2 regions of the Paraburkholderia sp. BR10141 genome follow, and region 1 is predicted to be linked to the other one. Evidence: predicted binding sites of a transcription regulator. Region 1 holds the regulator's gene; the other holds the start of a gene.
What was found. The regulator LexA, encoded in region 1, represses DNA repair genes until DNA is damaged. The targets are predictions, from matches to a motif close to ACTGTATNNNNATACAGT.
Positions count from the first base shown of each region.

Region 2: ACOJB8_RS10620 (PA0069 family radical SAM protein) is a predicted target of LexA. The motif match lies at 2,428-2,445, and genes of this name have one in related genera.

Region 1 covers NZ_JBMIQH010000023.1:33,824-48,622, reverse strand. Annotated here, with positions in the region: gene gcl (glyoxylate carboligase) at 1-712, shown strand, start outside; gene hyi (hydroxypyruvate isomerase) at 838-1,635, shown strand; gene ACOJB8_RS27665 (2-hydroxy-3-oxopropionate reductase) at 1,693-2,598, shown strand; gene lysM (peptidoglycan-binding protein LysM) at 3,053-3,562, shown strand; gene ACOJB8_RS27655 (asparaginase) at 3,651-4,676, opposite strand; gene ACOJB8_RS27650 (CysB family HTH-type transcriptional regulator) at 4,727-5,653, opposite strand; gene ACOJB8_RS27645 (sulfate/molybdate ABC transporter ATP-binding protein) at 5,739-6,797, opposite strand; gene cysW (sulfate ABC transporter permease subunit CysW) at 6,800-7,768, opposite strand; gene cysT (sulfate ABC transporter permease subunit CysT) at 7,765-8,664, opposite strand; gene ACOJB8_RS27630 (sulfate ABC transporter substrate-binding protein) at 8,814-9,872, opposite strand; gene lexA (transcriptional repressor LexA) at 10,166-10,816, shown strand; gene ACOJB8_RS27620 (hypothetical protein) at 10,881-11,258, shown strand; gene ACOJB8_RS27615 (DUF2939 domain-containing protein) at 11,355-12,038, shown strand; gene ACOJB8_RS27610 (universal stress protein) at 12,100-12,570, opposite strand; gene nodI (nodulation factor ABC transporter ATP-binding protein NodI) at 12,892-13,806, shown strand; gene ACOJB8_RS27600 (ABC transporter permease) at 13,851-14,687, shown strand; gene ACOJB8_RS27595 (hypothetical protein) at 14,706-14,799, opposite strand, start outside.
Region 2 covers NZ_JBMIQH010000006.1:80,349-95,147, forward strand. Annotated here, with positions in the region: gene ACOJB8_RS10605 (acyl-CoA dehydrogenase) at 1-336, shown strand, start outside; gene ACOJB8_RS10610 (D-amino acid dehydrogenase) at 418-1,704, opposite strand; gene ACOJB8_RS10615 (Lrp/AsnC ligand binding domain-containing protein) at 1,881-2,369, shown strand; gene ACOJB8_RS10620 (PA0069 family radical SAM protein) at 2,481-3,635, shown strand; gene ACOJB8_RS10625 (NINE protein) at 3,652-4,158, opposite strand; gene ACOJB8_RS10630 (PQQ-dependent sugar dehydrogenase) at 4,263-5,423, opposite strand; gene rpsP (30S ribosomal protein S16) at 5,652-5,915, shown strand; gene rimM (ribosome maturation factor RimM) at 6,013-6,774, shown strand; gene trmD (tRNA (guanosine(37)-N1)-methyltransferase TrmD) at 6,840-7,607, shown strand; gene rplS (50S ribosomal protein L19) at 7,757-8,152, shown strand; gene ACOJB8_RS10655 (CoA pyrophosphatase) at 8,239-8,961, shown strand; gene ACOJB8_RS10660 (CobD/CbiB family protein) at 9,112-10,050, shown strand; gene ACOJB8_RS10665 (putative signal transducing protein) at 10,130-10,453, opposite strand; gene rsgA (ribosome small subunit-dependent GTPase A) at 10,477-11,418, opposite strand; gene ACOJB8_RS10675 (M48 family metallopeptidase) at 11,415-12,692, opposite strand; gene orn (oligoribonuclease) at 12,805-13,434, shown strand; gene mog (molybdopterin adenylyltransferase) at 13,499-14,122, opposite strand; gene yjgA (ribosome biogenesis factor YjgA) at 14,109-14,723, opposite strand.

The DNA.
Region 1 (14,799 bases):
GATGCTTCGCAAGACGCACTTCGAGAACACGCCGATCAAGCCGCAACGCGTGTACGAAGAGATGAACAAGGCGTTTGGCCGCGACACCTGCTACGTGAGCACCATCGGCCTTTCGCAGATCGCCGGCGCGCAGTTCCTGCACGTGTACAAGGCGCGCAACTGGATCAACTGCGGCCAGGCCGGCCCGCTCGGCTGGACGATTCCCGCGGCGCTCGGTGTGCGCGCAGCCGATCCGACGCGTCCCATCGTGGCGCTCTCGGGCGACTACGACTTCCAGTTCATGGTCGAAGAGCTGGCCGTGGGCGCGCAGTTCAAGCTGCCGTACGTGCACGTCGTCGTGAACAACTCGTATCTCGGCCTGATCCGCCAGGCGCAGCGCGCGTTCGACATGGACTTCTGCGTGCAGCTCGCGTTCGAGAACATCAACGCACCTGAAGTGAACGGCTATGGCGTCGATCACGTGACGGTCGCCGAAGGCCTCGGCTGCAAGGCGCTGCGCGTGTTCAAGCCCGAAGAGATCGCCCCGGCGCTCAAAGAGGCCCAGGCGCTCGCCGCCGAGCACAGCGTGCCGGTCGTCGTCGAAGTGATACTCGAGCGTGTGACCAACATATCGATGGGCACCGAGATCGACGCCATCAACGAGTTCGAGGAACTGGCCGAAAAACCCGAGCACGCGCCGACTGCCATCAGCGCGATCAATGCCCTCGACTGAGCGCACTCGAGCCCGCATCAACGCAGCACGAGCAGCGCGCCCGGCATCGGCGCGCTGCCTGAATGATTGACTGCGTGACCTTCCGCCTGACTTCTTTCATTGACCGACCAGCGAGACCCAGCACCATGCCAAAATTCGCCGCGAACCTCACCATGCTGTTCAACGAAGTGCCCTTCCTCGACCGCTTCGCAGCGGCCGCACAAGCGGGCTTCGACGCCGTGGAGTTCCTGTTCCCGTATCCGTACAAGGCCACTGAGCTGGCCGAGCGCCTCGAGGTCAACGGGCTGAAGCTCGTCCTCCACAACCTGCCCGCCGGCAACTGGGAAGCGGGCGAGCGCGGCATTGCCTGCCTGCCCGAGCGCCGCGGCGAATTCCAGGAAGGCGTGGGCCGCGCGATCGAGTATGCGAAGGCGCTGAAGGTGCCGCAACTGAACTGCCTCGTCGGCATTCCGACGGCAGGCGTCGATCGCGACACGGCGCTCGCCACGATCGTCGAGAACCTGCGCTACGCCGCGGGTGAATTGAAACGCGAAGGCATCCGCCTGCTGGTCGAGCCGTGCAATTCGTACGACATTCCCGGCTTCGCGCTGAACCGCTCGGGCGAAGCGCTCGACGTGATCGAAAAGACCGGCTCGGACAACCTGTTCCTGCAGTACGACATCTATCACATGCAGCGCATGGAAGGCGAACTCGCCGCGACGATCAAGAAGCACTTCGCGAAGATCGCCCACGTCCAGCTCGCCGACAATCCTGGCCGCAACGAACCCGGCACGGGCGAAATCAACTACCCGTTCCTGTTCGATCTGCTCGACTCGCTCGGCTACGAAGGCCACATCGGCTGCGAGTACAAGCCGCGCACGACGACCGTCGAAGGCCTCGGCTGGCTGCGCAGCGCGAAGCAGCGCACCGCCGAACTCGCCTGAGCCCGCAATCGGACGCAACGACGCACATTCACGCATTCGCTTTAACGGAGACACAAGATGGCAAAGATTGGCTTTATCGGACTCGGCATCATGGGCGCGCACATGGCGCGCAATCTCATCAAGGGCGGCCACACGCTCGCCGTGAACGGCAAGTATCCGGTGCCCGACGACCTGCGCACGCAAACCGAAGTCGTCGCCGATTCGACGGCTGTCGCGAAGGTATCGGACATCGTCATCGTGATGGTGCCGGACACGCCTGATGTCGCCAACGTCCTGTTCGCCGACGACGGCGTCGCCAAGGGTCTCTCGGCCGGCAAGCTCGTGATCGACATGAGCTCGATCTCGCCGCTCGAAACGCAACAGTTCGCCAAACAGATCAACGCACTCAGCTGCGACTATCTCGACGCGCCGGTCTCGGGCGGTGAAGTCGGCGCACGCGAAGCCACGCTCACGATCATGGTGGGCGGCCCGCAGAAGTCGTTCGATCTTGCCAAGCCGCTGTTCGAATTGATGGGCAAGAATATTTCGCTCATCGGCGACAACGGCGCGGGCCAGACCTGCAAGGTGGCGAACCAGATCATCGTCGCGCTGAACATCGAGGCCGTGGCCGAAGCGCTGCTGTTCGCAGCACGTTCGGGTGCGGACCCCGAGCGCGTGCGCAAGGCCCTCATGGGCGGCTTCGCTTCGTCGCGCATTCTCGAAGTGCACGGCGAGCGCATGACCAGGCGCACGTTCAATCCGGGCTTCCGCATCGAACTGCACCAGAAGGACCTGAATCTCGCGATCGACGGCGCGCGCAAGCTGGGCATCGCGCTGCCGCATACCGCGAGCGCGCAGCAGCTCTTCAGCGTGTGCGCCGCGAACGGCGGCAAGGCATGGGACCACTCGGCCATGATCCGCGCGCTCGAGATCATGGCGAACTTCGAGATCGCCGAGCCGCAAGCGCAGGTGAAGGTGGCTTGATTTTCAGCGGTAGCAGGTAGCAGCACGGCGGTTCGCGCGACGCAACGGGCGGACCGCCTGTAGAACCGGATCACGCATACCGGCTGGTGCGCAGGCATTCGAGCGTGTGCATCAGCCTCCCGTGGGGCGCTTCGCGGCGGCGGCAACCGTCGCGAGGCAAATCGGTGCCGCTCTGGGCTGAGGGCGGCCAGTGGGGTCCGAAAGCGGCGCCCGGTGACGGCGGGGAAGCCTTGGTCGGTCAGACGTCGTCATCGGGTGTCCGCGTGTCGGATGCCCGTTTTTCTTTGCCTTCTCTCTTCTTTCCCCGGTTTCACACTCTTTGACGCTGCCCCGATGGACGCGTTCGCGACCGCGTTTCTAGAATCGTGCTTTCATCGGGCTGTCATGCCGACGGGTCAATGTGGACCCGACGCGTGACCACCCAGTCATTTCCAGCACGTGAGGAGTGTGATCGATGGGCATTATCAATTTCATCAAGGAAGCAGGCGAAAAACTCTTCGGCACGGCTGCCGCGCCGGCCGCCGCCGCGGAACCCGCTGCCGCACCGGCAGACCCCGCCGCGAATCTCGCCGAGCTGAACCAGAAGGCCGGCGACGCGATCGCGGCCTATATCCGCTCGCAGGGCCTCGACGCCGACAACCTCGGCGTGACCTACGACGGCGTCTCGCACACGGTGACGGTCACCGGCAACGCCGCCGACCAGCCCACCAAGGAGAAGATCCTCGTCGCGGCCGGCAACGTGCAGAACGTCGACAAGGTCGACGACCAGATGACCGTGACCAACCCCGCGCCCGAAGCGCAGCACCACACGGTCGTTGCCGGCGACAACCTCTGGAAGATCGCCGAAAAGTACTATGGCAGCGGCGCGAAGAACGACGCGATCTTCGAGGCGAACACGCCGATGCTCAAGAGCCCGGACAAGATCTATCCGGGTCAGGTGCTCGTGATTCCGCCGCTGCAGTAAGTGCGGCGACACACGAACAGGGCCAGAAACGAAACGGGCCTGGCGGAGCGATCCGCCAGGCCCGTTTTTACTTTGTACGCGGCCAGGCTCAGTACGTGTCGAACACGCCCTGCAGCCCCGCCTTGTCGGTCGTGCCAGCCGCCAGCGCGAGCAGCAGCAGCACACGCGCCTTGTACGGGCTAAGCGTGCCCGAAGACACGAAGCCGAGCGTATCGTCCTTGGCCGCGCCGTTGTGCATCACGTGGCCCGAGCCGACGCGCGAGGCGCGCACGACGGCCACGCCCTTGGCGGCCGCTTCGGCCAGCGACTGCTGCAACGCGCCGTGAATCGAGCCGTTGCCCGTGCCGGCCACGACGAACCCATCCACACCGGCGGCAAAGAGTGCTTCGACCGCCGCGCGCGACACGCCCGCGTAGCTCGTCACGATCTCGACCTGCGGCCATTGGACCGGTGCCGTGAACGGCGCATCGACCGTATGCGGGCGCAGCGCGCGGCGCTGGAATTCCACGCGCCCATCCTGCACCCAGCCCAGCGCGCCGATTTCCGGCGACTGGAATGCATCCACCGCATAGGTGCTGATCTTCGCGACGTCGCGTGCGCAATGAATGCGGTTATTGAACGCCACCAGCACGCCCTGTCCCGCCGCCGCCTCGCTCGCCGCGAGCGTGACGGCATTGAGCAGATTGAGCGGGCCGTCGGCGGAAAGCGCCGTGGCGGGCCGCATGGCGGCCGTCAAGATACATGGCTTCGCGCTCTTCACCGTGAGATGCAGCAGGTACGCGGTTTCTTCGAGCGTATCCGTGCCGTGCGTGATCACCACGCCGTCGATCTCGTCGCTGGCCAGCAGTTCGTTCACGCGCTGCGCGAGCGTAGTCCACAGCGCAAGCGACATGTCCTTGCTGTCGATGCTCGCGACCTGCTCGGCATGGATCAGGGCGATGGCGTCGAGGCCCGGCACGGCTGCGAGCAGCTGCGCGACGCCGATCACGCCGGCCTGGTAGCCCGCGGTGTTCGCGGCGTCCGCGGCGGAGCCCGCAATCGTGCCGCCCGTGGCGAGCACGGCAATGCGCGGCAGCCTGGGCGCCGCCGCTGAGGAGGAAGTGGAAGTATTCATGGCGGCGATTTTAAGCGATCCGCCGCCCGCCGAGAAAGTCAGCGCGCTTTTCAGGTTGCCTCGCGCAGCTGGCTCGCGATCTGCTGCTCGGTGAGCTGCGGCGCGAACATTTCGATGAGCCGGTACGCGTACTGGCGCAGGAATGCGCCCTTGCGCAGGCCCACTCGCGTCGTGCTCGCATCGAAGAGATGCTCCGTGTCGAGCGCGACGAGTTCGCTGTCGCGCTTCGGGTCGTAGGCCATCGCCGCGACGATGCCCACGCCCATGCCGAGTTCGACGTAGGTCTTGATCACGTCCGCGTCGATGGCGGTCAGCACCACGTCGGGCACCACGCTCGCTTTCGCGAACGCCTGGTCGATGTGCGAGCGGCCCGTGAAGTCCTGGTCATAGGTGATGACCGGATACTCGGCCACGTCTTCGAGCGTGAGATTTTCGCGGCCCACGAGCGGATGCGACTTCGGCACGACCACCACGTGATGCCACGAGTAGCACGGGAACGTGACGATGTCGGGGAAGCGGTCGAGCGCCTCGGTCGAGATGCCGATGTCGGCCTCGCCGTTGATGATCATCTGCGCGATCTGCTGCGGATTGCCCTGGCGCAGCGCGAGGTGGACTTTCGGAAACACTTCGCGGAACCGGTGCACGACCTTAGGCAGCGCGTAACGCGCCTGCGTGTGCGTCGTCGCGACCACGAGGTGACCGCTGTCCTGGTCCGCGAACTGGCGCGCCACGCGGCGCAGGTTCTCGGCGTCGAGCAGCATGCGCTCGATCAGCTGATGCACGGCCTTGCCAGGCTCCGTGAGGCCGGTCAGGCGCTTGCCGCGGCGAATGAAAATGTCCACGCCGAGCTCGTCTTCGAGATCCTTGATCTGCTTGGAAACGCCTGATTGCGACGTATACAGCACGTTCGCCACTTCGGTCAGGTTCATGTTCTGCCGTACGGCTTCGCGCACGAAACGCAACTGCTGAAAATTCATGGTCTTCTCTCCGGGACTGCTGACCGATTATTCGTTTTTGTCGATGTGAGCACTGTAACGCTTGCTGCGCTGCTTTTTACAGCGCTCATTGCGCCGGAAATACGCGAAGCCCGCGCGGCACGGCCGTCACGCCCTCGCCGACCGAAAGGCCCAGCGCACGCCACGACTCGCGGTCGAGCTCGGCTTCGAGCGCGCCGCCCGTGCGGCTTTCCAGCTCCACGCGCACCGAGCCGCCCAGCGTCACCACGCGGCGCACGTCGACGACGATGCCGTCGCGATAATCGCTCGCTTCGCGGTGCAGCACGAGGTCGTGCGGCCGCACGTAGGCGAGCGCGGGCCCTTCGAAGCTCGCATGCACGGAGATCGGCTGCGCCGCGCCCTCGGCGACGAAACCGCGTGCATCGACGCTGCCGCGCAGCCGGTTTGCGGCGCCCAGAAATTCGTACACGAAGGCCGTCTGCGGATGATCATAGACGTCCTGCGGGCTGCCGACCTGCTCCACGTGCCCATGATTCATCACGACGATGCGATCGGCCACCTCGAGCGCTTCCTCCTGGTCGTGCGTGACGAAGATCGTCGAGATATGCAGGTCGTCGTGCAGGCGGCGCAGCCACGAGCGCAACTCCTTGCGAACCTTGGCGTCGAGCGCGCCGAACGGTTCGTCGAGCAGCAGCACCTTCGGCTCGACGGCGAGCGCGCGCGCAAGCGCGATGCGCTGACGCTGGCCGCCCGACAGCTCGGACGGATAGCGCTGCGCGAGCCAGTCGAGCTGCACGAGCTTGAGCAGTTCATGCACCTTCTCGCGAATCACGGCCTCCGAGGGCCGCTCGCTGCGCGGCTTCACGCGCAGCCCGAACGCCACGTTCTCGAACACCGTCATGTGGCGGAACAGTGCGTAATGCTGGAACACGAAGCCCACCTGGCGCTCGCGCGCGCCCACCTCGCCCACGTCCTGGCCTTGCAGCACGACCTGGCCCGCGTCGGCGTATTCGAGGCCCGCAATGACGCGCAGGAGCGTGGTCTTGCCACAACCGGAAGGTCCGAGCAGCGCAACCAGCTCGCCCGGCGGAAAGTCGAGCGAGACGTTGTCGAGGGCGGTGAAGTCGCCGAAGCGCTTGTGCAGATTGCTGACGGTGATGCCCATGTTTACTGCTCCCCTACTTGAATCGGTTGGCGCACGGCGCGAGGCGCTGCGTGTTGTGAAACATGTTGCACGGCCACGGGTTGCGGGCCGGCGTAGGCGGGAATCTCGTCCGCGCCGCGCAGTTCCGCCGAAAGGCGGCGCTCCGCGAGCAGCTTCAGGCCAAGCGTGACGAGCGCGAGCAACGCGAGCAGCGATGCCACGGCGAACGCCGCCGCGAAGTTGTACTCGTTGTAAAGAATCTCGACGTGCAGCGGCATCGTGTCGGTCTGGCCGCGAATATGACCCGACACCACCGACACCGCGCCGAACTCGCCCATGGCGCGCGCGTTGCAGAGAATCACGCCGTACAGCAGACCCCAGCGGATATTGGGCAGCGTCACGCGGCGGAACATCTGCCAGCCCGAGGCGCCCAGCACGTGGGCGGCCTCTTCTTCGTCGTTGCCCTGCGCCTGCATCAGCGGAATCAGCTCGCGCGCGACGAACGGGAACGTCACGAAGATGGTGGCGAGCACGATACCCGGCACCGCGAAGATGATCTGCACGTTGCGGTCTTCGAGCCACGGCCCGAGCCAGCCCTGCGCGCCGAACAGCAGCACGTAGATGAGACCTGAAATCACGGGCGAAACTGAAAACGGCAGGTCGATCAGCGTGGTGAGCAGCGCCTTGCCGCGAAACTCGAACTTCGCGATCGCCCACGACGCCGCGAGGCCGAAGCCCAGATTCAACGGCACCGCGATCGCCGCGGTGATGAGCGTGAGCTTGATCGCGGAGAGCGCGTCGGGATCGACGAGCGACGTGAAGTAGAAGCCGATACCCTTCGACAGCGCCTGCCAGAACACCGCGACGAGCGGCACCACGAGAAACAGCGCGAGAAACGCGAGCGCGATGCCGGTCAGCAGCCAGCGCACCCACGGTGATTCGGTGACCGGGTCCGGCCGGCGCGTACTTCGTTGTTGCGGCAGCGTGCTCATTGCGCACCTCCCGCGACGGTTGCGCCCACCACGGCACTCGGCGCGCTGCCGGCCGTTACACCCCGGCTCGTGCGGCGCTGCAAATACCACTGCAGCGAGTTGATGAGCAGCAGCATGACGAACGAGACGCAGAGCATCATCACGGCAAGCGCCGTTGCGCCCGCATAGTCGTACTGCTCGAGCTTGGTGATGATGAGCAGCGACGTAATCTCCGACTTCATCGGCACGTTGCCGGCGATGAAGATGACCGAGCCGTACTCGCCCAGCGCACGCGCGAACGCGAGCGCGAAACCCGTGAGAAGCGCCGGCAGCACCGCGGGCAGCACGACACGGCGGAACGTGAGCCAGCGCGAGGCGCCGAGGCACGCAGCGGCCTCTTCCTGTTCGCGCTCGAAGTCCTCGAGCACCGGCTGCACCGTGCGCACGACGAACGGCAAGCCGATGAAGGTCAGCGCCACGAGCACGCCGAGCGGCGTGAAGGCGATCTTCAGACCGAGCGGCTGCAGGAACTGGCCGATCCAGCCATTGCCGGCATACACGGCGGCGAGCGAAATGCCCGCCACGGAAGTCGGGAGCGCGAACGGCAGATCGACGAGCGCATCGATCACCCGTTTGAACGGAAACCTATAGCGCACGAGCACCCACGCCAGCAGGAAGCCGAATACCGCGTTGATCAGCGCCCCGCCGAGCGCGGCGGTGAACGTGAGCCGGTACGACGCGATCACGCGCGGCGACCACACGGCGCGCACGAACTGGCTCCAGTCGAGTGTCGCCGTCTTGAGAAAGGTGGCGGCAAGCGGAATGAGCACCACGAGGCTCAGATAGGCCACCGTGATGCCAAGCGTCAAACCGAAGCCAGGCAGCGCACTGGGCTTGCGCAATCGAAACGTTGTCATGCTCATCGTCCAGACATGGGTTGCGCGATTCGTGCGTTGCAGATTCGCGCCGAAAAGCGCGCCCGTAGGCGCGCTTCGTTGTTATGCGGTCACGTCGTTATGCGGACCGCTTACTGCTTGACCGCCTGCTGCTTGACTGCTCGACAGCTTTACTGCGGCTGATAGATCGAATCGAACACGCCGCCATCCGCGAAATGCGTCTTCTGCGCGTTGGGCCAGCCGCCGAACGTGTCGTCGACCGTGTAGAGCTTGAGCTTCGGAAACTTCGCCGTGAGCGCCGCCGGGACCTTGTCCGAACGCGGACGGTAGAAGTTCTTCGCGGCGATCTCCTGGCCCTCTTCGCTATAGAGGAACTGCAGGTAGGCTTCGGCCTCCTTGCGCGTGCCCTTCTTGTCGACGACCTTGTCCACCACGGCAACCGGCGGCTCAGCCAGAATGCTCACCGAAGGCACCACGATCTCGAACTTGTCCGGGCCGAACTCCTTGAGCGAGAGAAATGCTTCGTTTTCCCATGCGATCAGCACATCGCCGATGCCGCGCTGCACGAAGCTCGTCGTGGCTCCCCGCGCGCCCGAGTCGAGCACGCCCGCGTTCTTGTAGAGCTTCGTGACAAAGTCCTTCGCCTTCTGCTCGTTGCCGCCCGGCTGGTGCAGCGCATACGCCCACGCCGCGAGATAGTTCCAGCGCGCGCCGCCCGAGGTTTTCGGATTCGGCGTGACGATCGAGACACCCGGCTTGGTCAGATCGTCCCAGTCCTTGATGTGCCTGGGGTTGCCCTTGCGCACGAGGAACACGATGGTCGACGTGTATGGCGAGGCGTTGTCGGGCAGGCGCTTTTGCCAGTCCTTCGCGACGATGCCCTTGTTGGCGAGCGCGTCGATGTCCCATGCCAGCGCGAGCGTCGCGACGTCGGCCTGCAGACCGTCGAGCACCGAGCGCGCCTGTGCGCCCGAGCCGCCATGCGACTGTTTGATGGTGAGCGTTTCGCCCGTCTTCGCCTTCCACTGCTTGATGAAGGCTTCGTTGATGTCCTGGTACAGCTCGCGCGTCGGATCGTAGGAGACGTTGAGCAGCGATGTATCCGCGTGAGCGGCCAGCGGCACCATAGCCGCCATCGCCGTGACGCCGACGAGCGGCGCAACGCCGATGACCAGTTTTGCCGCCAGTGTTTTCAGCCAGCCCGCGCGCCCCGTATGTGTCGTGCCCATCTATCTGTTCTCCGTTCTCGTGTGTGCTCGTTTGCGCTCATTGATGAAACTGCAGCTAACGATGGAGGCCAGTCTAGCGATCCCCTTACATTATTAAAAATGATGTTTTCTTATTTTTTAATACGCAAAAGTGGTAAGGACAGAGGAAGTCGCTGTTGGAGCGCGGTTTCATCCGCGCAAACACGGGAAAACGGCCTGATGGCAACGTTCAGTCGATGAACTTCAAGTAACACTTGAAAAGTGGCGAGTACTGTATAAAAATACAGTTACCTGTTCAAACATACAGTGGCGCCATGACCAAACTCACCGCACGACAGCAGCAGGTTTTCGATCTGGTTCGCCGGGCCATCGAGCGCACGGGCTTTCCGCCCACGCGCGCCGAGATCGCGGCGGAACTCGGCTTCAGCTCCGCCAACTCCGCGGAGGAGCATCTGCGTGCGCTGGCGCGCAAGGGCGTGATCGAACTGGCTGCGGGCGCCTCGCGCGGCATCCGCCTCGTGCCGGGGCCCGACGACCTGCCACACCAGTTCACGCTCCCGCACCCGAGCATCATGCAACTCTCGCTGCCGCTCGTCGGCCGCGTCGCTGCGGGTAGCCCGATCCTCGCGCAGGAGCACATCTCGCAGAACTACATGTGCGACCCGGCGCTCTTCTCGAGCCGCCCCGACTACCTGTTGAAGGTGCGCGGCCTTTCCATGCGCGACGCCGGCATCCTCGACGGCGACCTGCTCGCCGTGCAGAAAAAGGCCGAAGCGAAAGACGGCCAGATCATCGTGGCGCGCCTCGGCGACGACGTGACCGTCAAGCGCCTGAAGCGCCGTCCGAACGGGCTCGAGCTGATCGCCGAGAACCCCGATTACGACAATATTTTCGTGGAGGCCGGCAGCGCGGAATTCGCGCTCGAAGGCATCGCGGTCGGGCTGATCCGCCCCACCGAATTCTAAGGAATCCGTCTGAGCGCGGTTTGCACATTGTTTGCGCACCATCTGCGCATACCTGGAGAGAGTCATGGAACGTCTTGCCCGCCTGCTGCCCTTCCGCCAATTCGGCCGCCTTCGCCATCTCCGTGGAATCGCCTCGTGCGCGGTCCGCGAAGTCCGCGATTCGGCTGCCGCACTGAGCGGCTCGCTCTTCGAAGACTCGCCTGAGATGGTAGCGGCCAGCGCAGCCGACCTGCCCGTGCTGCCCTCGGCACAGCCGGCGTTTGCGCGCGTGTCGCTCAACAGCACGCTCAACACCGAACAGCCCATGCGCCGCGCGCCCGTGCGCGTCTATCAGGGTCCGTCGCGGCTCATCCTAGTCGGCACGGTCGACGCGGTTTGCCGCGCAATCGACCGCTGCATCGCCGAGCAGCACAGCGACCTGCCCGCGGCACTCGCGAAGTAAGCAGCAACGCTGCCCAAATGTGAGAAGAGGTTACGGGCGGGATCGTTTGGCCCGGTTTGCGGTCAACACCGTGTTTAAACGATTTGCCCTATGCCGATGACGGAATCTCTCTCTACCCCGCGCAAGACCCAAGGCTGGAAAAAGCCCGTTGCGATCACGGTCGCCGTCGCAATGGTCGTTGCCGCGATCGGCTACGCCTATGCGTCGCCCTATATCGCGGTGAAACACATGAAAGCCGCGGCCGACGCGCGTGACGCCGTCGCGCTCAACGAATACGTCGATTACCCTGCGCTGCGCCTGAGCCTGAAACAGCAGGTGGGCGAGATGCTGCACCGGCGCGTCGAGGGGCAGCACAGCAGCAATCCGTTGCTGATCCTCGGCGCCGTAATTGGCGCGGCACTGATTAGTCCGCTCGTGGATGCCTACGCCACACCGGAAGGCGTGGCCGCCCTGCTCGATGGCATGCCGCCGACGGGCAAGCCCGGCGACCGGCCACACGCGCCGCCGCCAGCGGAATCCGGCGCGCCATCCGCGCAATCGGCAGAGCCGCCGCAATCGGCACCCGCCTCCGCCGCGCCACCGGCCCCGGCCGTATCCGGCACCCCCGCGCCCGAGGCGCGGCCGGTGACCACGGCGGGCTATCGCGGCCTCAATGAGTTCGCGCTCACGTGGGACCGCGGCAGTACGGGCGAGCACTACGCCGCCATTCTGCAGCGTCACGGGCTCTTCTCGTGGAAGCTCTCGGCGGTCGAGCTAAGCGAAGGAAACGTCTCGAACTGAGACAGATCGGCAGTGGCAGCGCTAACAGGCCGGTTCCAGTCGAGCCGGCCCGCTTGATCCCCTACGCGGCGGCTTGCTGCTGCTTTTCCTCAGCCGCCGACGAACACGCCACGAGAATGCTGCACGAAACGCGGTCGAGCAGCGGCGTGTTGCCGGCGCCCATCCACCAACGCGAGAGCCCTGTGCGGCAGCGGTGGCCCACCACCACGAGGTCGGCATTCAGCTCGTTGGCCAGATTCGCGATTTCGTCGATCGGATGACCGAACGCGAAATGCCCCTGAGCGCGCACGCCGCGCTCAGTTAGCCAGTCCACGCCTTCCTGAAGAATCTCGCGCGCCGTTTCCTCGAAGCGGCCGCAGGCCACGTCGGTCAACAGGCCGGCGCTCTGGGCGATCGTCGAACGCATGTCGACGACCGAGAGCAAGTGCGTCTCGGCCTGCAGATCGAGTGCAAGATCGGCGCCGCACCGCAGCGCCTTGCGGCCTTCGCGCGAGCCGTCGTAACAGAGCAGAATTTTTTTATAGCTCGCCATGATCGCTTCTCCCCGCCCGCGTGATTTGCAGGCTGTGCGATTCTCATGATGGTGCGCCGCAATTCCACACGCAAGGGCTGGAAAACGCCAGGTGTGCATCGAAAAACGCCAGGCACGTCCCAATCGGCGCACGCATCTTGCACAGTGCTGGATGCTTGCCGCGACATGCATTTACCTCGTGCGTCGTCAAAACACTTGTGAGCGACGCCCGACCCGCCACGCAGCAATGCACTAAAATGGGCCGCCTCGTTTCGTGCGATTTTTCGTTCGGTACTTCGAGCGACTCGCGCGATGCCCGATCGACTCACGTTCAACCGGTCCATGCCCGCACCCGCCATCGAATTCGAGCAGGTCATCAAACATTATGGAGACAGGACGGTCGTCAACGGCCTGTCGTTCGACGTCGTTCCCGGCGAGTGCTTCGGACTGCTCGGCCCGAACGGCGCGGGAAAAACCACGACACTGCGCATGCTGCTCGGCATCGTTTCGCCCGATGCGGGTCGCATCAGCCTGTGCGGCGAGCCGGTGCCGGCGCGCGCGCGCCACGCCCGCCAGCGCGTGGGGGTGGTGCCGCAGTTCGACAATCTCGACCCCGACTTCACCGTGCGCGAGAACCTGCTCGTGTTCGGCCGCTACTTCGGCTTGTCCGCGCGCGAAACGCGCGAGCTCGTCGCGCCATTGCTCGAATTCGCGCGCCTCGAAAGCAAGGCCGACGCACGCGTGGGCGAACTCTCAGGCGGCATGCGCCGACGTCTCACACTCGCGCGCGCGCTCGTGAACGACCCGGACGTGCTTGTGATGGACGAGCCCACTACGGGCCTCGATCCACAGGCACGGCATCTGATCTGGGAGCGGCTGCGCTCGCTGCTCGCGCGCGGCAAAACGATTCTCCTCACCACGCATTTCATGGAGGAGGCCGAACGGCTTTGCAATCGGGTCTGCGTGATCGAGGAAGGCCGCAAGATCGCCGAGGGCGCACCCAAGGCGCTGATCGAATCGGAGATCGGCTGCGATGTGATCGAGGTGTACGGACCGGACCCGGTCGCGTTGCGCGATGAACTTGCGGCCGACGCGAAGCGCACCGAGATCAGCGGCGAGACGCTGTTCTGTTATGTCGACGACCCTGCGCCTGTCCATGCGAAGCTGCGCCATCGCTCTGATTTGCGCTATCTGCACCGGCCCGCGAATCTCGAAGACGTGTTCCTGCGGCTCACGGGCCGCGAGATGCAGGATTAACGGCGGCAGGATCAACGCCCCGCGTACGAATCGCCAAGGACACCATGCAGACACGCACCAACAACCCGACGCCCTCGCGCCCCGAACATGCGAGCGTGCGCGAGCCGCGCGCCGCGCTGCCTTCGAACGCGACGCACTGGATGGCCGTGTGGCGGCGCAACTATCTGGTCTGGCGCAAGCTCGCCCTCGCGTCGATGTTCGGCAATCTCGCCGATCCGATGATCTATCTCTTCGGTCTGGGCTTCGGGCTCGGGCTGATGGTCGGGCACGTCGACGGCGTCTCGTACATCGCGTTTCTCGCGGCAGGCACGGTGTCGTCTTCGGTGATGATGTCGGCGAGCTTCGAGTCGATGTACTCGGGCTTCTCGCGCATGCACGTGCAGCGCACTTGGGAAGCGATCATGCACACGCCGCTCACGCTCGGCGACGTGGTGCTCGGCGAGGTGATGTGGGCCGCGAGCAAGTCGATGCTATCGGGCGTTGCGATCATGGTGGTGGCGGGCCTGCTCGGCTACGCGAGCTTTCCTTCCATGCTGCTCGCGCTGCCCGTGATCGCGCTCGCGGGCCTCGCCTTCGCGAGCTGCGCGATGATCGTCACCGCGCTCGCACCGTCCTACGACTTCTTCATGTTCTATCAGACGCTCGTGCTCACGCCGATGCTGCTGCTCTCCGGCGTGTTCTTTCCGATCGCGCAACTGCCCGCCGCCGCGCAGCACATCACGTTGATGCTACCGCTCGCGCATGCCGTTGCGTTGATCCGCCCCGCCATGCTCGACCGGCCTGTCGAGCAGGCCGGCCTGCACCTGCTCGTGCTCGCGATCTACGTAGTAGTGCCGTTCGCGATCGCATCCGTGCTGTTCCGCCGGCGCATGATGCGCTGACACCCCATAGCGCGGCGTTCAGTCCTCGTCGTCGCCCCAGGGAATATCGACGTCCGAAATAAACGCGACCGTCGCGAACGGGCCGCCTTCCTGGCGGCCGACCTTGCCGTCG
Region 2 (14,799 bases), on a different contig from region 1:
TCGATGCGCAAGCATCTCGCGGCGGGTAAGGAGGCGCTGGCATCGGCCGTGGACTTCGTGCTCGCGAAGACGAAAAGCGATCCGAACGCGGTATTCGCGGGCAGCGTGCCGTATCTGAAGCTGGCGGGCATCGTGCTGGGCGGCTGGCAGATGGCGCGCGCCATGCTCGCCTCGCAACGTCTCATGCAGGAGGACCCGAAGTTTCATGGCGCGAAGATCGCCACGGCGCAGTTCTACGCGCAACACGTCTTGCCGCAGGCGGTGGCGCTCGAAGCGGCGATCGTCAGCGCAAACGGCAGCGAGGGCGTGCTGGCGCTAGCGGAGGATCAGTTCTGACGCAGCCGCGCGCTACTCACAGCGAGAAATGAAACACGGCGCCCTGGCGGCGCCGTGTTCGTTCACGCAGCGTGGCTGGCTTCAGGCATACGCCGGACGATGCGAGCCTTGCGTGTCGCCGAGATAGCGGTGCACCGAAAGATCGTCCGCGCGGATGGCGGGCTGCTTGCCCGAGATCAGGTCGGCGAGCAATTGGCCCGAACCGCACGACATCGTCCAGCCGAGCGTGCCGTGACCCGTGTTCAGGAACAGGTTCGAGATCGGCGTGCGGCCGACAACCGGCGTGCCGTCCGGCGTCATCGGGCGCAGGCCGGTCCAGAAGGTGGCCTTCGTCGTGTCGCCACCGCCCGGGAACAAGTCGTTGACGCACATTTCGAGCGTTTCACGACGCGCTTGCTTGAGCGTCTTGTCGAAGCCGACGATCTCGGCCATGCCGCCCACACGGATGCGGTCGTCAAAACGCGTGATCGCGATCTTGTAGGTTTCGTCGAGCACGGTCGAAACCGGCGCGGCACTCGCATTCACGATCGGCGCCGTGATCGAATAGCCCTTGAGCGGATAAACCGGAATCTTCACGAGGCCCGCGAGCATCTTCGTCGAGAAGGAGCCGAGCGCGACCACGAACGAATCGGCGCGCACCAACTCGCTGCCGCATTGCACGCCCGCGATACGGTCGCCCTGCATGGCGAGGCCGTCGATCGGCGTGTTGTAGCGGAATTTCACACCCAGTTGTTCGGCCATGGCGGCGAGGCGCGTGGTGAACATCTGGCAGTCGCCGGTTTCGTCGCCGGGCAGACGCAGGCCGCCGGTGAGCTTGCCCGACACCGCGGCGAGCGCCGGTTCTGCGCGGCCGAGTTCGGCTGCGGTGAGCAGTTCGTACGGAACGTTCGCGTCCTTGAGCACGGCGATGTCCTTCGCTGCGCCTTCGAACTGCTGCTGCGTGCGGAACACCTGAAGCGTGCCGCCCGTGCGGCCTTCATACTGAATGCCCGTGTCGGCGCGCAACGCCTGCAGGCAGTCGCGGCTGTATTCCGCGAGACGCACCATGCGGCCTTTGTTGAGCGCGTAGCGTTCAGCCGTGCAGTTCTGCAGCATCTGCCACATCCACTGCAGCTGGAACTTCGTGCCGTCCAGACGAATGGCGAGCGGCGCGTGCTTCTCGAACATCCACTTGATCGCCTTGAGCGGCACGCCCGGCGCGGCCCACGGTGCGGCGTAGCCCGGCGAGATCTGTCCGGCATTGGCAAAACTGGTTTCGAGCGCGGGACCGGCCTCGCGGTCGATCACCGTGACTTCGTGGCCCGCGCGGGCGAGATACCAGGCGCTGGCCACACCGACCACACCACTGCCCAACACGACGACTCGCATAGCTGCTCCATATAGTTTCGTTGAGCTACGCCGCGTTGCCGGGCCCTTGGAAGCCGTCTTTTGGCACCGATAGGGAAGAAGGCATGAAAATCCGGGTGTAGCCAGTATTTGTAGCTATGCTATTGTTGTATGTCCAGGTTTTGTTATCGTATTTTTCAGATTTTCGGGAATAAATCATGAGAACGCAGCGCCAGCCGGTCCGCGCGCTCGACCGGCTCGATCACCGCATCCTGAAGCTGCTCCAGGAGGACGGCCGCATGGCGATGAAGGACCTCGCGGAGCAGGTCGGGCTCTCGGTCACACCGTGCATCGAGCGCGTCAAGCGCATGGAGCGCGATGGCGTGATCACGGGTTACTTCGCGCGTGTGAATCCCTCTGTGCTGGGTGCGGCGCTGCTCGTGTTCGTGGAGATCACGCTCGATCACAAGAGCGGCAACATGTTCGATCAGTTCCGCCGCGAGGTGCAGAAGATTCCCGAAGTGCTCGAATGCCATCTCGTCTCGGGCGACTTCGACTATCTCATCAAGGCGCGCATCGGCGAGATGGCCGACTACCGCAAGCTGCTCGGCGACATCCTGCTGCAACTGCCGGGCGCCGTGCAGTCGAAGAGCTACGTGGTGATGGAAGAGATCAAGGAGACGCTGACCATCGCCGTGGGGGAATGAACGGGTAACAGCGGGCTGAAGGCGGCCCCGTTTTTAGGACTCGACAACGCGGATCGATACTGTATATTTATACAGTATCGATCCGCGCTTTCATGTCCATTTTCTCTACCCGTGACTGATTCCCATCACCCCGATCCCGACGCCTGGTATCCCGTTGCACCGCCCACCGCGCGCAAGGGGCGCGGGGCGGTCACGAACCTGCAAGGGCGCTACGAAGTCGACCAGCGCGAAGCGTTCGACGACGGCTGGCAGCCCACGGGTGTCGGCGGGGAGCGCGATGGTGATGGCGATGAAACCGGCGAGCCCAGGCTGCGCACCGAAGTCTTCGAGGAGCGCGCGAAGAGCATCCTCACACGCAACCAGTCGCCGGACATTCCATTCAACGTCTCGCTCAATCCGTATCGCGGCTGCGAGCACGGCTGTATCTATTGCTTTGCGCGGCCTACGCACAGTTATCTCGGCCTCTCGCCGGGGCTCGATTTCGAGAGCCGAATCTACGCCAAGGTCAATACGGCGGAGTTGCTCGCGCGGGAAATCGCCAAGCCGTCGTACGAGCCCGAACCGATTGCGCTGGGCGTGAATACCGACGCCTGGCAACCGGTGGAGCGCGACCTGCGCATCACACGCCGCGTGGTCGAAGTGCTGGCGGAACGGCAGCATCCGTTCGCGGCCATCACGAAATCCTCGCTGATCGAGCGCGATCTCGACCTGCTCGCGCCGATGGCCGCGCGCCAGCAGTTCATGGCGGCAATCACGATCACCACGCTCGACGCCGATATCGCCCGCTCGCTCGAACCGCGTGCGGCGACACCCGCGCGCCGGCTGCGTACCATCCGCACGCTCGCCGAAGCCGGTGTGCCGGTCGGCGTGAGCATCGCACCCGTGATTCCGTTCGTGACCGAGCCCGACATGGAGCGCGTGCTCGAAGCCTGCGCCGAGGCCGGTGCGACAAGCGCGAGTTACATCGTGCTGCGTTTGCCATGGGAGGTCGCGCCGCTGTTCCAGGACTGGCTGGCGGCGCACTTCCCGCAGCGCGCCGAGCGCGTGATGAGCCGCGTGCGCGACATGCGCGGCGGCAAAGACTACGAATCGGCGTTTTCGCAGCGCATGAAGGGAACGGGGCTGTGGGCCGACCTGCTCAAGCAGCGCTTTCATCATGCCGTGCGGCGCCTCGGGCTCAACGAGCGGCGCCACGGCATTCTGGACATGTCGGCGTTCGTGCAGTCGAAGACCGTGCGCGAGAAGCCTCAGCTCGACCTGTTCTGAGCCGTTACTGCGCGATTTACTGCGAGAGCGCCTTCGCGGCCTCGACCTGCGACTCGAAGTACGTTTGAAACGAGAGTGCGAGTCCCGTCATCAGCAGGAACGCGCCAATCAGCAGCGAGAAGATCACGACGAAAATCACCGTCCAGCCCGAGCGGCTCGTGCGGCCTTTCTCCACGAACGCGGCGTTGAACTGCGCGTCCCATTTGGCGTCGGGGCGAAGTCCGTAGACGATTGCCGCCAGAAATGCCGAGAGGACCGACACCGCGCCGATCACGGCGAGCACCCAGCCGGGAATCGAGGCGCGCTCGGTGGCGACGAGCAGCATCACGCCCGGAATGCCGAGGAGCGTGCCCAACAAATGCGCCCAGCCCCACACGTCGCGCGGGCCATACAGGTAGAAGCGGTGGGCGCCGAGACTGCCAAACAGGAAGGCGAGGGCGGCGGTGAGCGTCTTGGAGCGAAAGCGTGCGAGGTTCTTGTCGTTGGGCATGGGCTCGGGCGAAACGTGGGCGTCGGCCGCCATGAGCGCATTACGTCGAACGCGCACGGGCCGCCGGGCATTGTATGCCGCACGACGCGCTTGCAGCACAAGCGCACGCTTATGCCCGGCACCATGGTCTGCCCGCGTCACGGTTTCGTGTAGGTCACGCGATAAATCGCGCCCGCATAGTCGTCGCTGACGAGGAGCGATCCGTCGGGCAGCGGCAGCACGTCGGCGGGGCGGCCCCATTGGGTCTCGTCTGAATTGAGCCAGCCCTGCGCGAACACTTCCTGGCGTGCGTTCGTGCCGTCCGGGTTGGCGATCACGCGCACCACGCGATAGCCGACCTTCTTGCTGCGGTTCCACGAGCCGTGCTCGGCGATGAAAATGCTGTTCTTATAGTCGGCCGGGAACATCGAACCGGTATAGAAGCGCATGCCAAGCGACGCCACGTGCGCGCCGAGCTTGAGGACGGGGGGCGTGAAGCCGCTGCACGGATGGCCTGCGCCGAACTCGGGGTCGGCGACATTGCCGCCGTGGCAATAGGGAAAGCCGAAGTCCTCGCCCACGTGCGCGAGGCGGTTGAGCTTGTCGTCGGGGATGTCGTCGCCGAGCATGTCCCGGCCGTTGTCGGTGAACCAGAGCTCATGCGTCTGCGGATGCCACGCGAAGCCGACCGTGTTGCGCACGCCGCGGGCGATGGTCTCGTAGTGCGAGCCGTCGGGCTCCATGCGCCCGATCATCGCGAAATGCACGCGCTGCGGGTCGCTGGCCGGCAGACAGACGTTGCACGGCGCGCCTTGCGGCACGTAGAGCTTGCCGTCGGGGCCGAAGGCGATGAACTTCCAGCCGTGGTGGCGCTCGGCGGGCAGCGAATCCGTGACGACGACGGCTTTGGGCGGATCGTCGAGATGACGGTCGATGTCGTCGAGCCGCACGATAGACGACACCGCTGAAACGTACAATGCGCCGTTGCGCCAGGCCACGCCCACCGGCATCGTCAGTCCCGAGGCCACGATATGGCGCTTGATGGCTTTGCCGTCCTTGAGTTCGAGCGCGTAGACGTCGCCGTCCGTACTCCCCACATACAGGAGGGTGCCGTTGCCTGACAGCGTCATTTGGCGCGCACCGGGCAAGTCGGCGGACAGCACCTCGATGTGGAAGCCCGGCGGCAGCTTGATGCGCTCGATGGGAAGCGCCGCTTGAGCGAACGGCGCCGCGAGCAGGGCGGCGGCAAAGGCGAGACACGCCGCTGCAAAGCGTCGGGCCGACTCGCGAGACACCGGAAAAAAGGAGCTGCCACCCACGCCGCCGCCACAAACGCGACGCGGCCATTGCACGAGTCGTCTGAAAGTCGCCACAATTCGCTCCAGGGCCCGCCCATCGTGGGCATGAGCCGCAGTTTGACCGCTTTGTCTCGCCGCTTTCCGCGCGCCGGCGTGCAATTTCCCGTTAAGTGTTTGTTATGCCTCCGGTTTCGGGCTATAATCGCATGTTTCAGTAGTCCCGAACCCCCGGTTTTCAAGGATTTTCGTATGGTCATCATCCGTCTGGCACGCGGCGGCTCGAAGAAGCGCCCGTTCTACAACATCGTCGCAACCGACTCGCGCAACCGTCGCGACGGCCGTTTCATCGAGCGCGTGGGCTTCTACAACCCGGTCGCTACCAAGGGTGAAACGCTGCGTATCGCTCAAGATCGCGTGACGTACTGGAAGGAAAACGGCGCGCAAATGTCGCCGGCCGTCGAGCGCCTCGTGAAGGAAGCGCAAAAGACCGCCGCCGCTGCGCCGGCTGCTTAAGTCTTTAAGCGTCTTTTCAGTCTGTTGTCCGTGTTTCACCCGTGTACGCGCTGCATGATCCGCGTATGCAATATCAAGCTGGTCGCAAGGGGTGCCGATGTCCGCGCATGACGCCAAATCTGCCGTAGAGGCGAACGACGCGTCGGAAAGCGGGGCGCCCGAAGTTGCAGCCAGCGGCGCCGGCAAGGCTGCCGCCCGCGGCGCGCCGTCGTTTGGTGCGTTCGTGCGCAAGCCTGCGCGCGAGAGCGCCGCGAAAGCTGTGCCCGCAACCGGGACAGCCGGTGGCCTGCGCGCCGAAACCGAGGCGAGTTGGCCTGCCGACGCCGTTGAAGTCGGCGCCGTGATCGACGCCTACGGCCTCAAGGGCTGGCTGAAGATCGCGCCGCACGCGCAGGATAGCCAGGCGCTGCTTTCCGCTAAACGCTGGTGGCTCCTCAAGGGCCGCGAGGGTCAGGCGCATCGCGAGCGTCATTGCGCGGTGCGCGTGAGCGCCAAGGTTCATGGTGACAGCGTCGTTGGCCAGCTTTCGGGCGTGGCCGACCGCGATGCCGCGCTGCTGTTGCGCGGCGCGCGCGTGTACGTGAGCCGGGCCGAATTCCCGGCGCCCGCAGCCGATGAATATTACTGGGTCGACCTGATCGGCCTCGATGTCGCCAATGAGGCGGGCGTCGAGCTCGGCAAGGTTGCCGACCTGATCGACAATGGCGCGCAATCGGTGTTGCGTGTCACGTATGCGTCCACGGACAAGGATGGCAAGCCGGCCACCGGCGAGCGCCTGATCCCGTTTGTAGGCGTGTTCGTGAAGACGGTGGACCTGGCGGCGAAGCGTATCGTCGTCGACTGGGAAGCCGACTACTAAGCAGCGGCAACGCTGTGGCAACCCCGCCGCGCGCCTTGATTCAATTTCGCTGAACGGAGAGAGCGATGCAGTTCGATGTCGTCACGCTCTTTCCCGAGATGTTCCGCGCGCTGACCGACTGGGGCATTACCAGCCGGGCGGCGAAGCAGCAGCGTTACACGTTGCGCACGTGGAATCCGCGTGATTTCACGACCGACAACTACCGTACGATCGACGATCGCCCCTACGGCGGCGGGCCCGGCATGGTCATGCTGGCCAGGCCGCTCGAAGCGGCGATCGACGCGGCAAAGGCCGCGCAGGCGCAAGCCGGCGTGAGCGCCCCGCGTGTGCTGCTGATGTCGCCGCAAGGCAAACCGCTCACGCACGAACGCGTCATGCAGTTCGCGCAGGAGCCGGGTCTCGTGATGTTGTGCGGCCGCTATGAAGCGATCGACCAGCGTCTCGTCGACCGCTGCGTGGACGAAGAAGTGAGCCTCGGCGACTTCGTGCTCTCGGGGGGTGAATTGCCCGCGATGGCCTTGATGGACGCCGTGGTGCGCAACCTGCCGGGCGTGCTGGGCGATGCGCTTTCGGCGGTGCAGGACAGCTTCGTCGACGGTTTGCTCGACTGTCCGCATTACACGCGCCCCGAGGAATACGACGGTGTGCGCGTGCCCGATGTGCTGCTTGGCGGCCATCATGCGGAAATCGAGCAATGGCGTCGCCGCGAGGCGTTGCGCAACACGTGGAACAAGCGGCCCGATCTGATCGCGCGGGCCAGAAAGAACAAGATGTTGAGCCGGGCCGACGAGGCGTGGCTCGCTAGTCTCGCGAAGGGCTCGAACGAAGCGTAAGGCTTCGGGCGTGCGCGACAAGGGGCGCAAAAGGCGGTGCCGCTTCATGCGTGAACGGCGCCAGTTGTGAATCCATCCTCTATCGGGGCCGTAGTGCAGCAACCCTGCACAGGTACGAACGCCGACAAGATGGCATACGGAGTCAATCCATGAATCTGATTGAAAAACTCGAGCAGGAAGAAATCCAGCGCGTGCTGGGCGAGAAGACCATCCCCGAATTCGCCCCCGGCGATACGGTGATCGTCAACGTGAACGTGGTTGAAGGTAACCGCAAGCGCGTTCAGGCATACGAAGGCGTCGTGATCGCGAAGCGTAACCGCGGCCTGAACTCGTCGTTCATCGTGCGCAAGATCTCGTCGGGCGAAGGCGTCGAGCGTACGTTCCAGACGTACTCGCCGCTGCTGGCCAGCATCGTGGTGAAGCGTCGCGGCGACGTGCGTCGCGCGAAGCTGTACTACCTGCGCAACCTGTCGGGCAAGAAGGCACGTATCAAGGAAAAGCTGGTGTCGAAAGACCGCGCAGCTGCTCCGGCCGAACAGGCGTAAAAGCTGTAAGAAAGAAGCACCCTCCGGGGTGCTTTTTTCTTTTTGGCCGCAAAATAATCTCGTGTACGTGTAATCCGGGACGCCCGTTGATCCGCCCAGTATTTGAACCCGAAAGCCTGCCGATCGAATCGACGGGCGCGAGCCTTCCGCAGGTCGCCGCGGAACGCCTGACCGCCGCCGGCTTGCGCACGCGCTTCGAGCAGCGCCTGCCGTGGGACCCCGAACCCCAGGAAGCCCGTCTGTTCGAGATGCGCGATCCACGCGAGGCCGCCGTGCTCATGCCCATTGCCATGCGCCCGGGCGGCCTGACCGTGCTGCTCACCCAGCGCGCCGACAACCTCAGCAATCACGCGGGCCAGGTGAGCTTTCCCGGCGGCAGCCGCGAACCTTCCGACCCCACCCCCATCGCCGCCGCGCTGCGCGAGGCGCACGAGGAAGTGAACCTCGACCCCGCGCGCGTCGAGGTGCTCGGCGCATTGCCCGACTACCTCACCGGCACCGGCTTCAGGGTCACGCCCGTGGTCGGTCTCGTGCACGAGCCGTTCAGTCTCGCGGCGGACTCGCTCGAAGTGGCAAGCATCTTCGAAGTGCCGCTCAGCTTTCTCATGAACCCGGTGCATCACCAGGTGCGCGTGCTCCGCTGGGAAGGCGGCGAGCGGCGCTTTTATGCGATGCCGTATCCGGACCGCAATTCGCCGGACCTCGACGTGCCCGAACCCGTCGTCGCTTCCGGTGTCGGCTCCTCGCACTTCATCTGGGGGGCGACGGCCGGTATGCTGCGCAACTTCTACCGTTTCCTGCTCGCGTAACACGTCTGGCGGCGCGTGCAAGCGTCGCTGCGCACTGTTGCGAGTTTGCCGCCCGAATTGCCGGCGATGGTCAGGCACATCTGGCCCTGTGATATCGTTGCAACACTTTCATAAAACCCCTTTCGCAACCCGATCTGCACGGCGCGTCGCATGACCTTCTTTTCCGTATTGCTGGCTCTCGTCATCGAACAGGTGCGGGCGCTGTCGCCCAATAATCCGGTCATGGCGCTCGTGCGCCTCAATGCGGAGTGGGCCGCTCACGGCTTCGACGCCGGCAAGCAGAAGCATGGCCTCCTCGCGTGGCTCGTGGTCGTGCTGCCGTGGACGCTCGCCACGGCGCTCGTCTACTACGTGCTGTACCACATCAGCTTCGTGCTGGCGTTCCTGTGGAACGTGGTGGTTGTGTACTTCACGCTCGGTTTTCGCCAGTTCAGCCACTATTTCACCGACATCCATCTCGCGCTGAACAACGACGACGTGCCGCGCGCGCGTGAAATCCTCCAGGAATGGACCGGCATCGACGCCGTGGACATGCCCGTGAGCGAGATCGTGCGCCACACGCTGATTCACGCGGTGATCGCCTCGCATCGGCACGTGTTCGGCGTGTTCTTCTGGTTTCTCGTGCCGATCGGACCCGCGGGCGCCGTGTTGTACCGCATCGCCGAATATCTCGCGCGCGAGTGGGCACGTCCGGCCGAGGACCGCACCGAGGCGTTCTCGAACTTCGCGCAGCATGTGTTCTTCGTGATCGACTGGGTGCCTGCGCGGCTCACGTCGCTCGGCTTCGCGATCGTCGGCAACTTCGAGGACGCGATCTACGCCTGGCGCAACCACACGAACCAGTGGCCCGACACCAACGAAGGCGTGCTGCTCGCCACTGGCAGCGGCGCGCTGGGCGCGCGCCTGTCAGGCCCGCTCGCCGAGCAGTCCAGCGTCGATGTGCTCGCGCAGCCGGGCGAGGGCGGTCCGTACACGGTGGGCGACGACTGCACGCCGCGTACGCTGCAATCGGCCGTGGGCCTCGTATGGCGCGCCGTGATCCTGTGGATGATCCTGCTGCTCATGCTGACGATTGCCGTCTGGCTCTGAGCGCCCGACGCTGAGTCGCAGAAATGCAAATGGGCCGCTTCCAGCGGCCCATTTTCGTCTGGATCAGCAACTCACGCCGTTACTCGTCGCGCACGTCGCGATCGCGTCCGCAATTCCAGCACACGGTGAACTGCGCCTCGAGCACCTCGCCGCAGCGCGCACAGCGCCACTTGGGCGAGCCCGGCGGCGGCCCGTTCACGGCTTCGTCAATCAGACGCCGGGCGAGCTTCTCGTCGCGCTCGTCGACGAGCCACAGTTCGGGCGCGCACTGCTCGGCCGGAATCTCGCCCATCGCGCCGCTCAGGTAGCGGTTGTGCAGCTCGCAGGGGACGCCCGCCGTCGCCAGGATGTTCATCCAGTGCTGGGCGATCAGCAGATTCGGCGCGCGCACGAGCTTGAGCATAGGCGTTGGGGGCAGGCGGCGCGTCAGCGCACGATCTGGCTGATCTCGTGGATGAGCTGCGCGTAGAGCGCCTGGCGCTCGGGCGCGATGCGGCCGTCGTCCACGGCTTCCAGAATCGCGCAGCCCGGCTCGTGCAGGTGATGGCAGTTATAGAAGCGGCAATGCGCGAGCAGCGGCCGGAACTCGGGGAACGCACGCTCCAGCTTGCCTTCGGTGAGGTGATAGAGGCCGAACTCCTGGAAGCCCGGCGAGTCGATCAACGCGCCGCCCTCGGGCAGCGTGTAGAGCCGCGTGAACGTCGTGGTGTGACGGCCGCTGTTGAGCGCCGTCGAGATCTCGCGCGTGGCCGCTTCGGCGTCGGGGATCAGCAGGTTCACGAGCGTCGACTTGCCCATGCCCGACTGGCCGAGCAGGATCGTCTGATGGCCGTGGAGATGCTCGGCCAGCACCGCGTGTGCTTGCTCGGGGCGGCCCTTCACCGAAACCTCCAGCACCGTATAGCCCAGCGCGCGATAGCGTTCGAGGCGCTGGCGCGCGAGCGGCAGCGCGGGCTCTACGTCGATCTTGTTGAGCACGATGAGCGGCTTGAGGTCGTTGGCCTCGGCGGCCACGAGCGCGCGCCCGAGCAGGTCCTCGCTGAAGTGCGGCTCGGTGGCGAGCACGATCAGCAACTGGTCGAGGTTCGCCGCGAAGAGCTTCGACTTGAACTGGTCGGAGCGATAGAGCAGGTTGCGCCGCTCGCCGATCGCGACGATCACGCCCTGGTCGGCGGAAGTCGACTGATACTCGACGCGGTCGCCCACCGCAACCTCGCTCTTCTTGCCGCGCGGGAAGCATTGCAGGTGCGCGCCGCCGCCGTCGGGCGCGACGAGATAATGGCGCCCATGGGCGGCGATCACCACGCCGTGCAGCGTGGCGCCTGCAGCTTTTGCGTTGCCGGCGGCTTTGGATGCGCGCCGGTTCATGCGTGCGCGAGCAGTCGGTCGATCCGCTGCGAAGCCGGCGGATGCGAGTAGTAGAACGCGGTATAGAGCGGGTCGGGCGTGAGCGTCGACGCGTTGTCCTCGTAGAGTTTCACGAGCGCGTTGACGAGATGCTGCGCGTCCGTTTGCGTGGCGGCGAAGGCGTCGGCCTCGAACTCGTGCTTGCGCGAGGAGAGGCTGCCAAGCGGCGTAACGAAGAACAGGAACACGGGCACGGCGAGGAAGAACAGCACGAGCGCGAGCCCTTCATTGCCGCCGAGCAGCGACGGCCGCACGCCGAGCCCCTCGTAGAACCAGACGCGCTGCGAGAGCCAGCCGAGCAGGGCGAGCAGCGCGAGGCTGATCGCAAACGTGACGACCATGCGCTTGATCACGTGACGGCGCTTGAAGTGACCGAGTTCGTGCGCAAGCACGGCCTCGATCTCGCTGCCGGACAGGCGCGCGAGCAGCGTGTCGAAGAACACGATGCGCTTGGATGCGCCAAAGCCCGTGAAATAGGCGTTGCCGTGCGCGGAACGGCGGCTGCCGTCCATCACGAACAGGCCCTTGGCCGCGAAGCCGCAGCGCTGCATGAGCGCCTCGATGCGTGAGCGCAGCGCTTCGTCGCGCAGCGGTTCGAACTTGTTGAAGAGCGGCGCGATGAAGGTGGGGTAGAGCACCAGCACGAGCATCTGGAAGGCGACCCATACGGCCCACGTCCAGAGCCACCAGAGGCTGCCCGCCTGCTTCATGAGCCAGAGCACGACGAAGAGCAGTGGAATGCCGAACGCGGCGCCGATCAGGAGCCCCTTGATGCGGTCCATGATGAAGATGCGCTTCGTCATGCGATTGAAGCCGAAGCGCTCCTCGACCACGAACTGGCGGTAGTAGTCGAGCGGCAGCTCGACCAGGCCGGAGATGGCGAGCACGGCCCCGACCAGCGCGATCTGGCCCACATATTCGCGCCCGATCGCGTCCGAGATGCCGAGATCGAGCGCCTGCACGCCGCCGAGCAGCGTGAGCGCGATCAGCACCACGGCGCTGAGCACGATCTCGATCATGCCGAGGCGCGTGCGCGCGACCGTGTAGTCGGCGGCGCGCTGGTGCGCGGCGAGCGGGATGGTGGCGGTGAACTGCGCCGGCACCGCGCCGCGGTGGGCGGCCACGAAGCGGATCTGGCGCGACGCGAGCCAGAGTTTGGTCGCGACCATGGCGAGCACGCCGACGACGAACAGCACGCTGAAGTACAGCGCAGGGGAGGGGGACAGATTAGGCATCCAGGAAGTCCGTGGTATCTATGCGACAATTATATGTTCTCGCCGGCCGGGCATCGCATCCTGTCGATGCCGCGCACGCGCCGCGCCACCAACGCTCTTCGGGTTGCCTTTCATGACTGACATTACCGCTGCCGGCGCGCCGCTCATCGAGCGCACCGACATGAACCTGATCTGGCTCGATATGGAGATGACGGGCCTCGATCCCGACAACGACCGCATCATCGAGATCGCCGTGGTGGTGACGAACTCGACGCTCGAGAAGCTCGTGGAAGGCCCCGTGCTGGCCATCCATCAGCCGGAGTCGGTGCTCGACCGCATGGACGAATGGAACCGCAACACACATGGCCGCTCGGGCCTCACCGAGCGCGTGCGCGCTTCGACCGTCACGGAAGAAACCGCGACCGAGCAGATCATGGCGTTCCTTTCGCAATACGTGCCGCCGGGCAAGTCGCCGATGTGCGGCAACTCGATCTGCCAGGACCGCCGCTTCATGGCGCGCTGGATGCCCACGCTCGAGCGCTTCTTTCACTACCGCAACCTCGACGTGAGCACGCTCAAGGAGCTGTGCCGCCGTTGGCAGCCCACCCTCTACAAGGGTTTCCAGAAGCGCGCGATGCACACGGCGCTCGCCGACATCCACGAGTCGATCGACGAACTCAAGTACTACCGCGAGCACTTCCTCGTTCCGGCGCCGGGCATCGTGCCCGACGTGGCGGCAGGCGAGGCCGGCCCGGCGCTCTGAGCGCCGTTGAGACACGCAGCAGCAGCGGCGCTGCCGCTGCTGCGCGATCGTTGAAGTTCGAGTGTCAAGCGCGCGGCGCCCGCTGCGCGTTCCTGGGCCGGAACGCCGCCACGACGTTCGGATCGGTTTCGATATACGGTCCGCCGATCAGGTCGATGCAGTACGGCACGGCAGCAAAAATACCGGGCACCTTCACCGCGCCCTGATCGTCGCGCAAGCCTTCCAGCGTTTCCTTGATCGACTTCGGCTGCCCCGGCAGATTGATGATGAGCGCCGCGTGGTCGTCGTTCTCGCGGATCACGGCAACCTGGCGCGACAGAATGGCCGTCGGCACGAAATTCAGGCTGATCTGGCGCATCTGCTCGCCAAAGCCCGGCATTTCCTTTGTCGCGACCGCGAGCGTCGCCTCGGGCGTCACGTCGCGGCGTGCGGGGCCGGTGCCGCCCGTCGTCAACACGAGGTCGCAGCCGAGGCCGTCCACGAGCGCCGTGAGCGTCGCGGAGATTGTTCCCGCGTCGTCGTGGATCAGGCGCGTTTCGGCGCGCCACGGCGTTTTCAGCGCGTTGCCGAGCCACTCCATCAGCGAGGGAATGCCCTTGTCCTCGTAGACGCCGCTCGTCGCGCGGTCGCTGACCGACACGAGGCCGATCACGAGTTCGTCAGGATGGCTGCGCTCAGGCTTCGTCATCTTCGCGGTCCTCGTCGGCACGCTCGTCGTCCTGGTCTTCGCTCTCGCCGGCGCCCTGGGCGCTCGCGTCCTTGATCCACTGGAACAGCTCGCGGAAGGACCTGGGCGGCTTGCCTTGCTCCTGCTCTCGGCGCGCGTTGCGGATCAGCGTGCGGCCTTCCTGCGGGTCGGCGGCGGGGTGCTGGCGGATGAATTCGGTGAGCGCGGCGTCGTCCGCGAGCAGCTTGTCGCGCGTGCGCTCGATCCAGTGCAGGCGGGCCGTGGCGGCCCTGTTCACGCCGCGGTGCTCGTCGAGCTTCGTGCGCAGCGCGGCGACTTCGGCCTCCGTGAGCCCGCGCATCATGCGGCCCACGTACTGGAGCTGGCGGCGACGGCCTTCGTGGTCGGTGATGCGGCGGCACTCGTGGACGGCGTCCGCGAGGTCTTCGGTCATCGGCATGCGCTTGAGCGCGTCCTTGGGCAGTTCCACGAGGGCCTGGCCGAGTTCCTGGAGCGCTTCCATGTCGCGCTTGAGCTGCGATTTGCTCGGGCGATCGTAGCCGTTGTCGTCTTGTTCGGCGACAGCGTCGTTCATCGGTTGAATGCGGGTTTTGCGTTTCATGGGGCGTATTGTAGCGTGCGCGCGCGTGCGGCTCGGGCTGGAAGTCGGCGGAAAGCGGCGCCGGCGGCCCGATGCG